2 regions of the Yersinia canariae genome follow, and region 1 is predicted to be linked to the other one. Evidence: predicted binding sites of a transcription regulator. Region 1 holds the regulator's gene; the other holds the start of a gene.

Region 1 (5,490 bases):
TGGCGATAAAACGCGCTCAAGAAAGGCCGCAGTCAACGGCTCTAGCGGCTTGCCCGGTGCTTTATTGATATAAATATACAGATAGCGCGACAAGGGGTAGCGCCCATCTTTAACATTCTCCGGGGTCGGCATCACATAATCCTGACCATTTGCAGCCAGTGAGAGTGATTTAACGCCACTGTTTCGAAAGCCGATACTGGCATAACCAATACCATTTAATGAACCGGCAACAGCTTGCACAACGGAAGCAGATCCGGGCAGTTCATTGATATTATTATCGAAATCACCATCACACAGCACTCTCTGCTTGAAAAAACCATAAGTGCCAGAGGCTGAGTTTCGGCTATAGCGTTGCAGAGATCGCGCCGCCCAACCTCCCTTCAGCCCGAGTTCACCAAAGCGCTGGATGCGGTGAGGTTCTCCACAGCGGCGATTTTGCGAAAAAATAGCATCGAGCTGAGATAAAGTCATTTTGTTCAGTGGGTTATCCTGATGAACAAAAACGACCAATGCATCTACCGCAACAGGAACAGCAAGTGGCGGATAACCATAACGTTGAGTGAATGCGGTGATTTCAGCCGCTTTCATTGGCCGACTCATCGGCCCGAGTTGAGCCGCTCCTGCCGCCAATGCCGCCGGAGCGGTAGAGGAACCTGCTGCCTGTATTTGCAAATTAACGCCGGGGTAGTGTTGATTGAAATCATCAGCCCATAAAGACATCAAATTAGCTAAGGTGTCGGAGCCGACACTGGAAAGATTACCAGACAGAGTATGAGGCTTTAGCGCCTGAACCTCAGCGACAGGCGAAACAGCTACTGGTTGCGCTATAGCGCCGTAGCCCCACCCTAGCAGGGCATACAACAGCGCCAGTTTTCCCCATCTCATCAACTTGGTGTCCATGCAGTCTTAGGATTTGACTGCATTCTCGGTTAAAACCGTCGGAACAATCAACCGATTCGGTAGGGTAAAAATAAATCTCGTCCCCAAACCGATTTCACTCATGACATCCAAACGCGCATCGTGATGGCTCAATGCATGTTTCACAATTGCCAACCCCAACCCACTGCCACCCGTTTGCCTTGAACGGGCCTTATCCACCCGATAGAAGCGCTCTGTAAGGCGCGGCACATGCTCAGGGCCAATCCCCGGCCCATTGTCACTAACCTGAAATTGTGCGCCTTGTGCAGTGCGCTGCCAGCACACCTCAATCTTGGTGCCATCTGGAGTGTGATTAACCGCGTTATAAACCAGATTAGAAACAGCACTGCGCAGTTGATCTTCATTGCCAAAGACTTTCAACTGCTCGTTAATTCGGAAAGTAATCTCATGACGCCCATTGCTCAGCGCTTGTACCTCATGCTGTAACATTTTCAGCATCCGCGGAATGTCGACCTGCTCATTCATGTCCACATTAGGCGCTGCTTCAATTCGCGACAGCGTCAATAATTGTTTAACCAGCCCATCCATTCGCTTGGTCTGTTCCTGCATCGTCCCTAGTGCTTTATCCCGTAATGGCCCAACTAATTCCTGGTCGTGCATCATTTCCAGATACCCCTGCAAGACTGTCAGAGGAGTGCGCAGCTCATGACTAACGTTGGCAAAGAAATTACGCCGAGCCCCTTCTAGCTGGCGCATTTGGGTCACATCACGAGCCACCATTAGCAATTGGCCTTCAGAATAAGGCATCACGCGGAACTCAACGTAATAACCATTATTGAGTTGCAGGGTCAATGGACGAGAAAACTCTTGCTGTTGCAGATACTGACTGAATTCAGGATAACGCAGTAAGTTAAGAATATGCTGGCCATTATCTTCCGGCCAACGGAACCCCAGCAATTGCTGAGCCAAACCATTACACCAGAAAATATTGCCATCAATTGTCGTCATAATGACTGCATCAGGTAATGATTCGGCACCGCTACGGAACCGTTTGATAAGTAGCGCTAATTCACGACGCCGACGACGATTTCGCAGTTGCATCTGGTATAAGCCGTAAAATAAAGGCTCCCAACTCCAGCGCCCAGAAGGCGGAGTCATGCTGCGGTCTAACCACAGCCAATGAGATAATTTAAGTTGGTTGTAGAAATTCCAGACCAGTGCTGCGATAACTGAAACCAATAATAACCAAGGAAGGTACCCGATAAAGGCACCTAACAATAATGCGGGCAAACAAAAAAGGGCCAGCTCTAAAGCCAGCGTTTTCCATGATAAACGTTCTAACACAACGAATTCTCCGGCACTGAAAACTCAGTAGCGCGTTGAGAAACGGTATCCGGTTCCCCGGACAGTTTGCACCATTCTGTCATGGCCATCAATTTCAAGCGCCTTACGTAGCCGACGAATATGCACGTCAACAGTGCGATCTTCTACATAAACGTTAGTGCCCCAGACATAATTAAGCAACTGTTCACGGCTGTAAACTCGCTCAGGATGGGTCATAAAGAAGTGCAATAACTTAAATTCGGTCGGCCCCATATCCAGCGCTTGCTCATTGGCCATAACCCGATGTGAGGACGGGTCCAAACTCAATCCTTGCATTTCAATGACTTCTTCAACCGCCATTGGCGATATCCGGCGCATGACGGCTTTGATGCGCGCCACCAATTCTTTGGGTGAAAAAGGCTTGGTAATATAGTCATCCGCCCCGACTTCCAAACCGCGCACTCTGTCTTCTTCCTCGCCACGGGCGGTCAACATCATCACTGGGATATCGCGGGTCAGCGCTTCACGTTTCATGTGCTTAATAAACTGAATACCTGAGCCCCCAGGTAACATCCAGTCCAATAACACTAAATCGGGGAAAGGCTCCGACAAACGCGTGACTGCACTGTCATAATCCTCGGCTTCTAACGGTTGGTAGCCATTCTGTTCCAACACAAAGCACACCATCTCACGGATTGGTGCTTCATCTTCAACTACCAGTATGCGTCTTGCCATCATCAACCCTGCCAGTAAGTTAGTGGTCACTATTTGATTTCGGATGCCATTATGCGTCACTTTTGTGACATTTTTATGAAAAACATCGCGCTCTTGTAAGCAATAAGCATAGTGATAAATTTCATGATAATTGCAAAATGCAGTGCTCAAGTTTGCGAGGCGTCTCGGAGATTTCCCTCACACCCTGCTTTTAGCCGCGACATCCGGCGGGCAGCGTTTATAATCAGCGCCATTATCTTTGAAAGACAACCTGCCATAGCGGGAGATTTATGCGCATTATTCACACCTCTGACTGGCATTTAGGCCAGCATTTCTTTACCAAAAGTCGTGCGCCTGAACATCAGGCTTTTTTACACTGGCTTATTGAACAGATTGAAGAAAATCAGGTTGATGCGCTGATTGTTGCAGGGGATATTTTTGATACTGGCTCCCCACCCAGCTATGCCCGTGAGCTGTATAACCGTTTTGTGGTCGAACTCCAGGCAACAAATTGCCAGTTGATTGTTTTGGGGGGAAATCATGATTCAGTATCAACGCTGAATGAATCTCGGGGTTTGCTTTCTTATTTGAATACCACAGTCATTTCCTGCGCCAATAACAATCTGGATCAACAAGTTATTATACTGAAAGACCATCAGGGCCAGCCAGCGGCCTTGCTTTGTGCTATTCCTTTTTTGCGACCGCGCGACTTAGTTACCAGTCAGGCCGGTGAGTCCGGTGAGCAAAAACAACTGGCATTACAAGAAGCAATTGCCGCTCACTATCAGGCGCTCTATCAGCGAGCGCTAGAGCGGCGCACGGAACTGGGGCTGCCCTTGCCTATTATCGCCACTGGGCATTTGACCACAGTCGGGGTCACCACCACAGATTCGGTACGTGATATTTATATCGGCACACTGGATGCTTTCCCGGCACAAGCTTTCCCCCCAGCAGATTATATTGCTCTGGGTCATATCCATCGCGCTCAGCAAGTTGCGAAAACCGAGCATATCCGTTATAGCGGCTCACCAATCGCTTTAAGTTTTGATGAATTGAGCAGCGAGAAAAGTGTTTATCTGGTTGAATTTGCTCAGCAAGCTTTAACATCAGTGACCCCACTCTTCATCCCACAATTTCAACCAATGAAGTTAATCAAAGGCGATTTGGCGCAAATAGAGCAACAGTTAGCCGAATTTGCTAACCATCAGGGCTTACCGGTATGGCTAGATATAGAAGTCGCAACGCAAGACTATCTCACTGATATTCAAAGACGAATCCAGGCATTGGCCGCGGAACTTCCGGTGGAAGTGGTGCTATTGCGGCGCAGTAAAGAACAGCGCAATAACAGCATTGAACGCCAGGAAAAAGAAACACTCAATGAGCTGAGTGTTACAGATGTATTTGAGCGCAGACTGGCGCAGGAAGCGGATTTAGCCGAGCCACGCCAAGAGCGCATGCGCCAAATGTTCAATCAAGTGGTGGTGGACATCACACTAGGTAAAGATGCTGCAGAGGAGCAACCTGCATGAGAATTTTAAGTCTACGCTTGAAAAATATTAATTCTCTACAGGGTGAATGGAAGATAGATTTCACCGCAGAACCCTTTGCCAGCAACGGGTTATTCGCTATCACCGGCCCTACAGGGGCGGGCAAAACTACCCTGCTTGATGCCATCTGTCTCGCGCTATACCACCAAACTCCGCGTTTGAATGTCACCCCGAGCCAAAACGAACTGATGACCCGCCATACTGCGGAGTCGCTCGCTGAAGTTGAATTCGAGGTAAAAGGCACGAGTTACCGCGCGTTCTGGAGCCAGCGTCGTGCTAAAAATAGCCCTGAAGGGAATCTACAAGCCCCTAAAGTTGAGCTAGCGCTGTGTGAAGATGGCAAAATCCTGGCTGATAAAGTGCGTGATAAGCTTGATATGATTGCTGCAATCACCGGACTGGATTTTGGCCGTTTCACCAAATCGATGATGCTATCCCAGGGGCAATTCGCAGCTTTCCTCAATGCCGATGCTAATGACCGCGCGGAATTATTAGAAGAATTAACCGGCACCGATATCTATGGGCGGTTATCTGCATATGTCTTTGAGCAGCATAAGCAGGCCAAGATCACGTTGGATGCATTGCACCAACGCGCCAGTGGTATTGAGCTTCTTAATGAAGAGCAGCGTGTAGCTTTGGCGCAACAATTAGATACGCTCGGTGAACAAGAAAAGCAGCTCACCTCAGAACAGCGCATAAATCAAAACCAAATAAATTGGCTCACCCTTTGGCAGCAACAGCAAAAGAATGTACTTGAATATCAACAACAACAGCAACTCATTGAGCAAGAGTATCAACAGGTGCAGCCCGAACTGCAACAGCTTGCCCGTAGTGAGCCCGCAGAAAAGTTACGCCCTTTATTACATGAGCGCTCACGTAGCCTACAAGATTTACAGCAGATACAACTGCGTGTCACCACACTGACAGAACAACAAAAACAACTTCAGACACAACTCACGCCACTGGCCCACGCCTTGGAACAAGCCAATCTTGCACGTCAACAACAAGCAACCAGGCAGCATGAGCA
Region 2 (5,490 bases), 1.2 Mb from region 1:
TTACGACTCAGCCGGTCTAGCCGTGGTTGATGCTGAAGGCCATCTGACGCGCTTACGCCGGTTAGGTAAGGTGCAGGAACTCTCAGATGCAGCTGAAAAGCAAGATTTGCATGGCGGAACCGGTATTGCACATACTCGCTGGGCTACCCATGGCGCACCATCAGAAGCCAATGCGCACCCTCATGTTTCTGACTATATCTCCGTGGTTCACAACGGTATTATCGAAAATCACGAACCTTTACGTGAATTATTGATTAGCCGTGGCTACCGTTTCAGTTCTGAAACTGATACTGAAGTTATTGCTCACTTGGTGCATTGGGAGCAACAAAATGGCGGTTCTCTGCTTGATGTCGTGCGCCGTGTTATACCGCAACTGCGTGGTGCTTATGGCACAGTAGTGATGGATAGCCGTGACCCAAGTCGTCTGATTGCAGCTCGTTCAGGTAGCCCATTGGTTATTGGTTGCGGTATTGGTGAAAACTTTATTGCCTCTGACCAGCTTGCTCTGTTGCCCGTCACTCGCCGTTTCATTTTCCTTGAAGAGGGCGATGTGGTTGAAGTTACTCGCCACAGTGTCAGTATTTTTGACAAGCAAGGCAATGCCATTGAACGTCCGGAAACTGAATCTCAGTTGCAATATGATGCAGGTGACAAAGGTATTTATCGTCACTACATGCAAAAAGAGATTTATGAGCAGCCAACCGCTATTAAAAATACGCTGGAAGGCCGTTTAAACCACGGAAAAATTGATTTGTCTGAGCTTGGCCCGAAAGCCGATGCTCTATTGGCAAATGTTCAACATATTCAAATCATAGCCTGCGGTACGTCTTACAACTCAGGTATGGTTTCTCGTTATTGGTTTGAATCTCTGGCTGGCATCCCTTGTGACGTGGAAATTGCCTCCGAATTTCGTTATCGCAAACCTGCGGTGCGGCCAAACAGTTTGTTAATCACCTTGTCACAATCGGGTGAAACTGCTGATACCTTGGCGGCATTGCGCTTGTCGAAAGAACTGGGTTATTTAGGTTCGCTGGCAATTTGTAATGTTGCTGGCTCATCTCTGGTACGAGAATCAGATTTGGCCTTGATGACGAAAGCGGGTACCGAAATTGGTGTTGCGTCAACCAAAGCCTTTACCACTCAATTGACGGTATTATTGATGCTGGTGGGCCGCATTGGCTTACTGAAAGGCATTAAAAACAGTGAACAGCTCGAACATGAAATTGTTGAGGCGTTACAGTCCTTACCGGTTCATATCGAGCAGATGCTGTCATTGGATAAAACCATTGAAGCCTTGGCTGAAGGTTTCTCTGATAAGCACAATGCATTGTTCCTTGGCCGTGGCGATCAATACCCTATCGCAATGGAAGGTGCGCTGAAGCTGAAAGAGATTTCTTATATTCATGCCGAAGCTTATGCCGCCGGTGAATTAAAACATGGCCCATTAGCGCTCATTGATGCCAATATGCCGGTTATCGTGGTAGCACCTAACAATGAATTGTTGGAAAAACTGAAATCCAACATTGAAGAGGTTCGTGCTCGCGGCGGTTTACTGTATGTATTTGCTGATATAGATGCCGGTTTTACCAACAGTGAAGGGGTTAAGATTGTGCCATTACCTCATGTTGAAGAGATAATTGCGCCAATTTTCTATACCGTTCCACTACAGCTGTTGGCTTATCATGTCGCGCTGATTAAAGGTACCGATGTGGATAAACCACGTAACTTGGCAAAATCAGTAACGGTTGAATAATCCGCACGAGAAATAGCATAAATAAAAGCCGGCATTTGTCGGCTTTTTTGCTTTTATGAGTTTGCCGCGAGTTGTCATTTTCGCACAAAAAACTAATCACTAATCAAATGAGTGAGAGTCAAAAAAGTGAGTTTTTTACGAAGTTAAGGATAAAAAAATAGCTACAAAATAGAGTTAATTTATTGATATATAATATTTTTATTTGAATCCCTTTTGCTTGTCATATAACTGTAACATTGCGTACATTTTTCTGTCATTAAACTGTCCTATTTTCCCTCCTGCACCATACTTAATCTGATGAATATAATTTTGAGTTGATTCTAATATCCCATTAGGAGGGATTATGAAACTTATGCGTACCACCGTAGCCAGCATTGTGGCAGCGACTTTATCTATGACTACCGTGTCTGTGTTCGCTGCTGCAAGCCTGACAGGTGCAGGTGCGACATTCCCCGCGCCGGTGTATGCCAAGTGGGCAGATTCTTATCAGAAAGAAACAGGTAACAAAATTAACTATCAGGGGATTGGTTCTTCAGGCGGCGTGAAACAAATCATTGCCAATACTGTTGATTTCGGTGCTTCTGATGCGCCATTGGCAGACGAAAAACTGGCTGCTGAAGGTCTGTTCCAATTCCCTACAGTGATTGGCGGTGTGGTATTGGCCGTTAATATCCCTGGCATTAAATCCGGTGAACTGACATTAGACGGTAAAACACTGGGTGATATTTATCTGGGCAATGTGAAAAAGTGGAATGACCCGGCTATTGTTAAGCTGAATCCGGGCGTTAAATTACCAGATCAAAATATTGCTGTGGTGCGCCGCGCTGACGGTTCCGGTACTTCATTTGTGTTCACCAGCTACCTGGCTAAAGTGAATGCAGAATGGAAAGAAAAAATAGGCGCAGGTTCTACGGTTAACTGGCCGACCGGTTTGGGCGGTAAAGGTAACGACGGCATCGCTGCATTCGTTCAACGTCTGCCTGGCTCGATTGGTTATGTCGAGTATGCTTACGCCAAACAGAACAACCTGGCTTACACCAAACTGGTTTCTGCTGATGGCAAACCGGTTAGCCCAACTGAGCAGAGCTTCAGTGCAGCAGCTAAAGGTGTAGACTGGAGCAAAACGTTTGCTCAAGATTTAACCAATCAAAAAGGTGATGATGTCTGGCCTATCACATCAACAACTTTCATCTTGGTGCATAAAGAGCAGAAAAATGCTGCTAACGGCGTTGAAGTACTGAAGTTCTTTGACTGGGGCTACACTCACGGCGCTAAACAAGCCAACGAACTGGATTATGCAACATTGCCAGCAGAAGTTGTTGAGCAAGTTCGTGCTGCTTGGAAAACTCAGATTAAAGATAGCAACGGTAAGCCAATCTTCTGATTTACTGGCAACAAGCGGTTTATGAAATATTGATTCACAATATATACCCTAAATAATTCGAGTTGCAGGTAGGCGGCAATTGAGATAATCCCCAGGAGCTTACTCAAGTAAGTGACTGGGGTGAGCGAAAGCAGCCAACACCCCTGCAGCTTGAAGTATTAGGGGTAGGATGAGAAGAGAGTCTATGGCTGCGAACAAGCCGACAATCAAAGCACCGAGTAAATACGGTGACATCATTTTCAGTGCGCTGGTTAAACTGGCTGCGCTGATTACCCTATTTCTGTTGGGCGGCATTATCATTTCATTGATTATTGCTTCCTGGCCAAGCATCGAAAAATTTGGTTGGGCTTTCCTGTGGACCAAAGAGTGGGATGCCCCGGCTGAACAGTTTGGTGCTTTAGTACCGATTTACGGCACAGTTGTCACCTCTGTTATCGCCTTGCTCATCGCGGTTCCGGTCAGTTTTGGCATTGCTTTGTTCTTAACTGAACTGGCCCCAAATTGGCTAAGACGCCCACTGGGGGTTGCGATTGAATTGCTGGCCGCTATCCCAAGCATTGTTTACGGTATGTGGGGTTTATTTGTCTTCGCCCCTCTGTTTGCCCGTTATTTCCAAGAGCCTGTTGGCAACGTGATGTCCGGCATCCCTATTGTGGGAGTGCTGTTCTCTGGCCCCGCATTTGGTATTGGTATCTTGGCTGCCGGCATCATCTTGGCCATCATGATTATTCCTTACATTGCAGCGGTTATGCGCGATGTATTTGAACAAACCCCGGTGATGATGAAAGAGTCGGCCTATGGCATTGGCTGCACCACGTGGGAAGTGATTTGGCGTATTGTGCTGCCTTATACCAAAAATGGTGTTATTGGCGGCGTGATGTTGGGGCTGGGGCGTGCATTGGGTGAAACCATGGCAGTGACCTTTATTATTGGTAACACCTATCAGCTCGACAGCTTCTCGCTGTTTATGCCGGGCAACAGTATTACCTCCGCGTTGGCGAATGAGTTTGCTGAAGCTGAATCTGGTTTACATACTGCCGCGTTGATGGAACTGGGTCTGATCTTGTTCGTTATTACCTTTATCGTACTGGCTTTATCTAAGCTAATGATTTTGCGTCTGGCTAAGAAAGAGGGGCGCTAAGATGGCGACGATGGATATGCAAAGTGATGCGACGCTGATGGAAACCCGCCGTAAAAAGCAGGCCTGGCGTCGTCAAAAAAATCGGATTGCCTTACTACTTTCCATTGCCACTATGGCGTTTGGTCTGTTTTGGTTGGTGTGGATTTTATTCTCTACAATCACCAAAGGTATCGACGGCATGTCATTGGCGCTGTTTACCGAGATGACGCCGCCGCCGAATACCGCGGGTGGTGGTTTAGCTAACGCCATTGCGGGGAGTGGATTATTAATTCTGTGGGCGACAGTCATCGGCACCCCATTGGGCATCATGGCGGGGATTTATCTGGCGGAATATGGCCGTAAATCTTGGCTGGCAGAAATTACCCGCTTTATTAATGACATTTTGTTATCAGCACCTTCCATTGTGGTCGGCTTGTTTGTCTACACCATTGTAGTCGCCAAGATGGAGCATTTCTCGGGCTGGGCGGGAGTGATAGCACTGGCCTTGCTACAGATACCTATTGTTATCCGTACCACTGAAAACATGCTGAAGTTGGTGCCGGATAGCTTGCGCGAAGCGGCCTACGCATTAGGAACGCCAAAGTGGCGCATGATATCGGCCATTACCTTGAAAGCCTCTGTCTCAGGTATTTTGACCGGCATTTTGTTAGCGGTAGCGCGTATTGCGGGCGAAACCGCACCTTTGCTGTTCACATCACTCTCCAACCAATTCTGGAGTACTGATTTGACACGGCCTATTGCGAACTTGCCGGTCACCATCTTTAAGTTTGCCATGAGTCCGTTTAGTGAATGGCAACAACTGGCATGGGCTGGGGTGCTTTTGATAACCCTGTGTGTCTTGTTACTGAATATTCTGGCTCGCGTTATTTTCGCTAAGAAAAAGTATTAATCGGCTGAGAAAGCGCCATTAATTAGCAAAGAAAATACTGATTCGCCAATAAATTCCAAAATGCGGCTACGGCGGCATTGGCTAAAAGAGAGAAGTCTTGATGAGTATGGCTACTGACATCAACAACAGCAAAATTCAGGTTCGCGATCTGAACTTCTACTACGGCAAATTTCATGCGCTGAAGAATATTTCGCTGGATATTGCCAAAAACCAGGTCACAGCATTCATTGGCCCATCAGGCTGCGGTAAATCTACTTTACTGCGTACATTCAATAAAATGTATCAGTTGTATCCGGATCAGCGCGCTGAAGGCGATATCTTGC

The links. Region 1 encodes PhoB, which activates phosphate uptake and scavenging genes when phosphate is short. Its sites were predicted from a motif close to CTGTCATAAAACTGNCNNAT; they were not measured.
Positions count from the first base shown of each region.
Region 2: a site for PhoB is predicted at 2,004-2,023, ahead of pstS (phosphate ABC transporter substrate-binding protein PstS). Genes of this name have one in related genera too.

Region 1 is NZ_CP043727.1:3,499,949-3,505,438, forward strand. Features, by position in the region: gene F0T03_RS16205 (PstS family phosphate ABC transporter substrate-binding protein) at 1-885, opposite strand, end outside; gene phoR (phosphate regulon sensor histidine kinase PhoR) at 907-2,223, opposite strand; gene phoB (phosphate response regulator transcription factor PhoB) at 2,248-2,937, opposite strand; gene sbcD (exonuclease subunit SbcD) at 3,207-4,445, shown strand; gene F0T03_RS16225 (AAA family ATPase) at 4,442-5,490, shown strand, end outside.
Region 2 is NZ_CP043727.1:4,691,991-4,697,480, reverse strand. Features, by position in the region: gene glmS (glutamine--fructose-6-phosphate transaminase (isomerizing)) at 1-1,753, shown strand, start outside; gene pstS (phosphate ABC transporter substrate-binding protein PstS) at 2,097-3,137, shown strand; gene pstC (phosphate ABC transporter permease PstC) at 3,322-4,278, shown strand; gene pstA (phosphate ABC transporter permease PstA) at 4,280-5,167, shown strand; gene pstB (phosphate ABC transporter ATP-binding protein PstB) at 5,268-5,490, shown strand, end outside.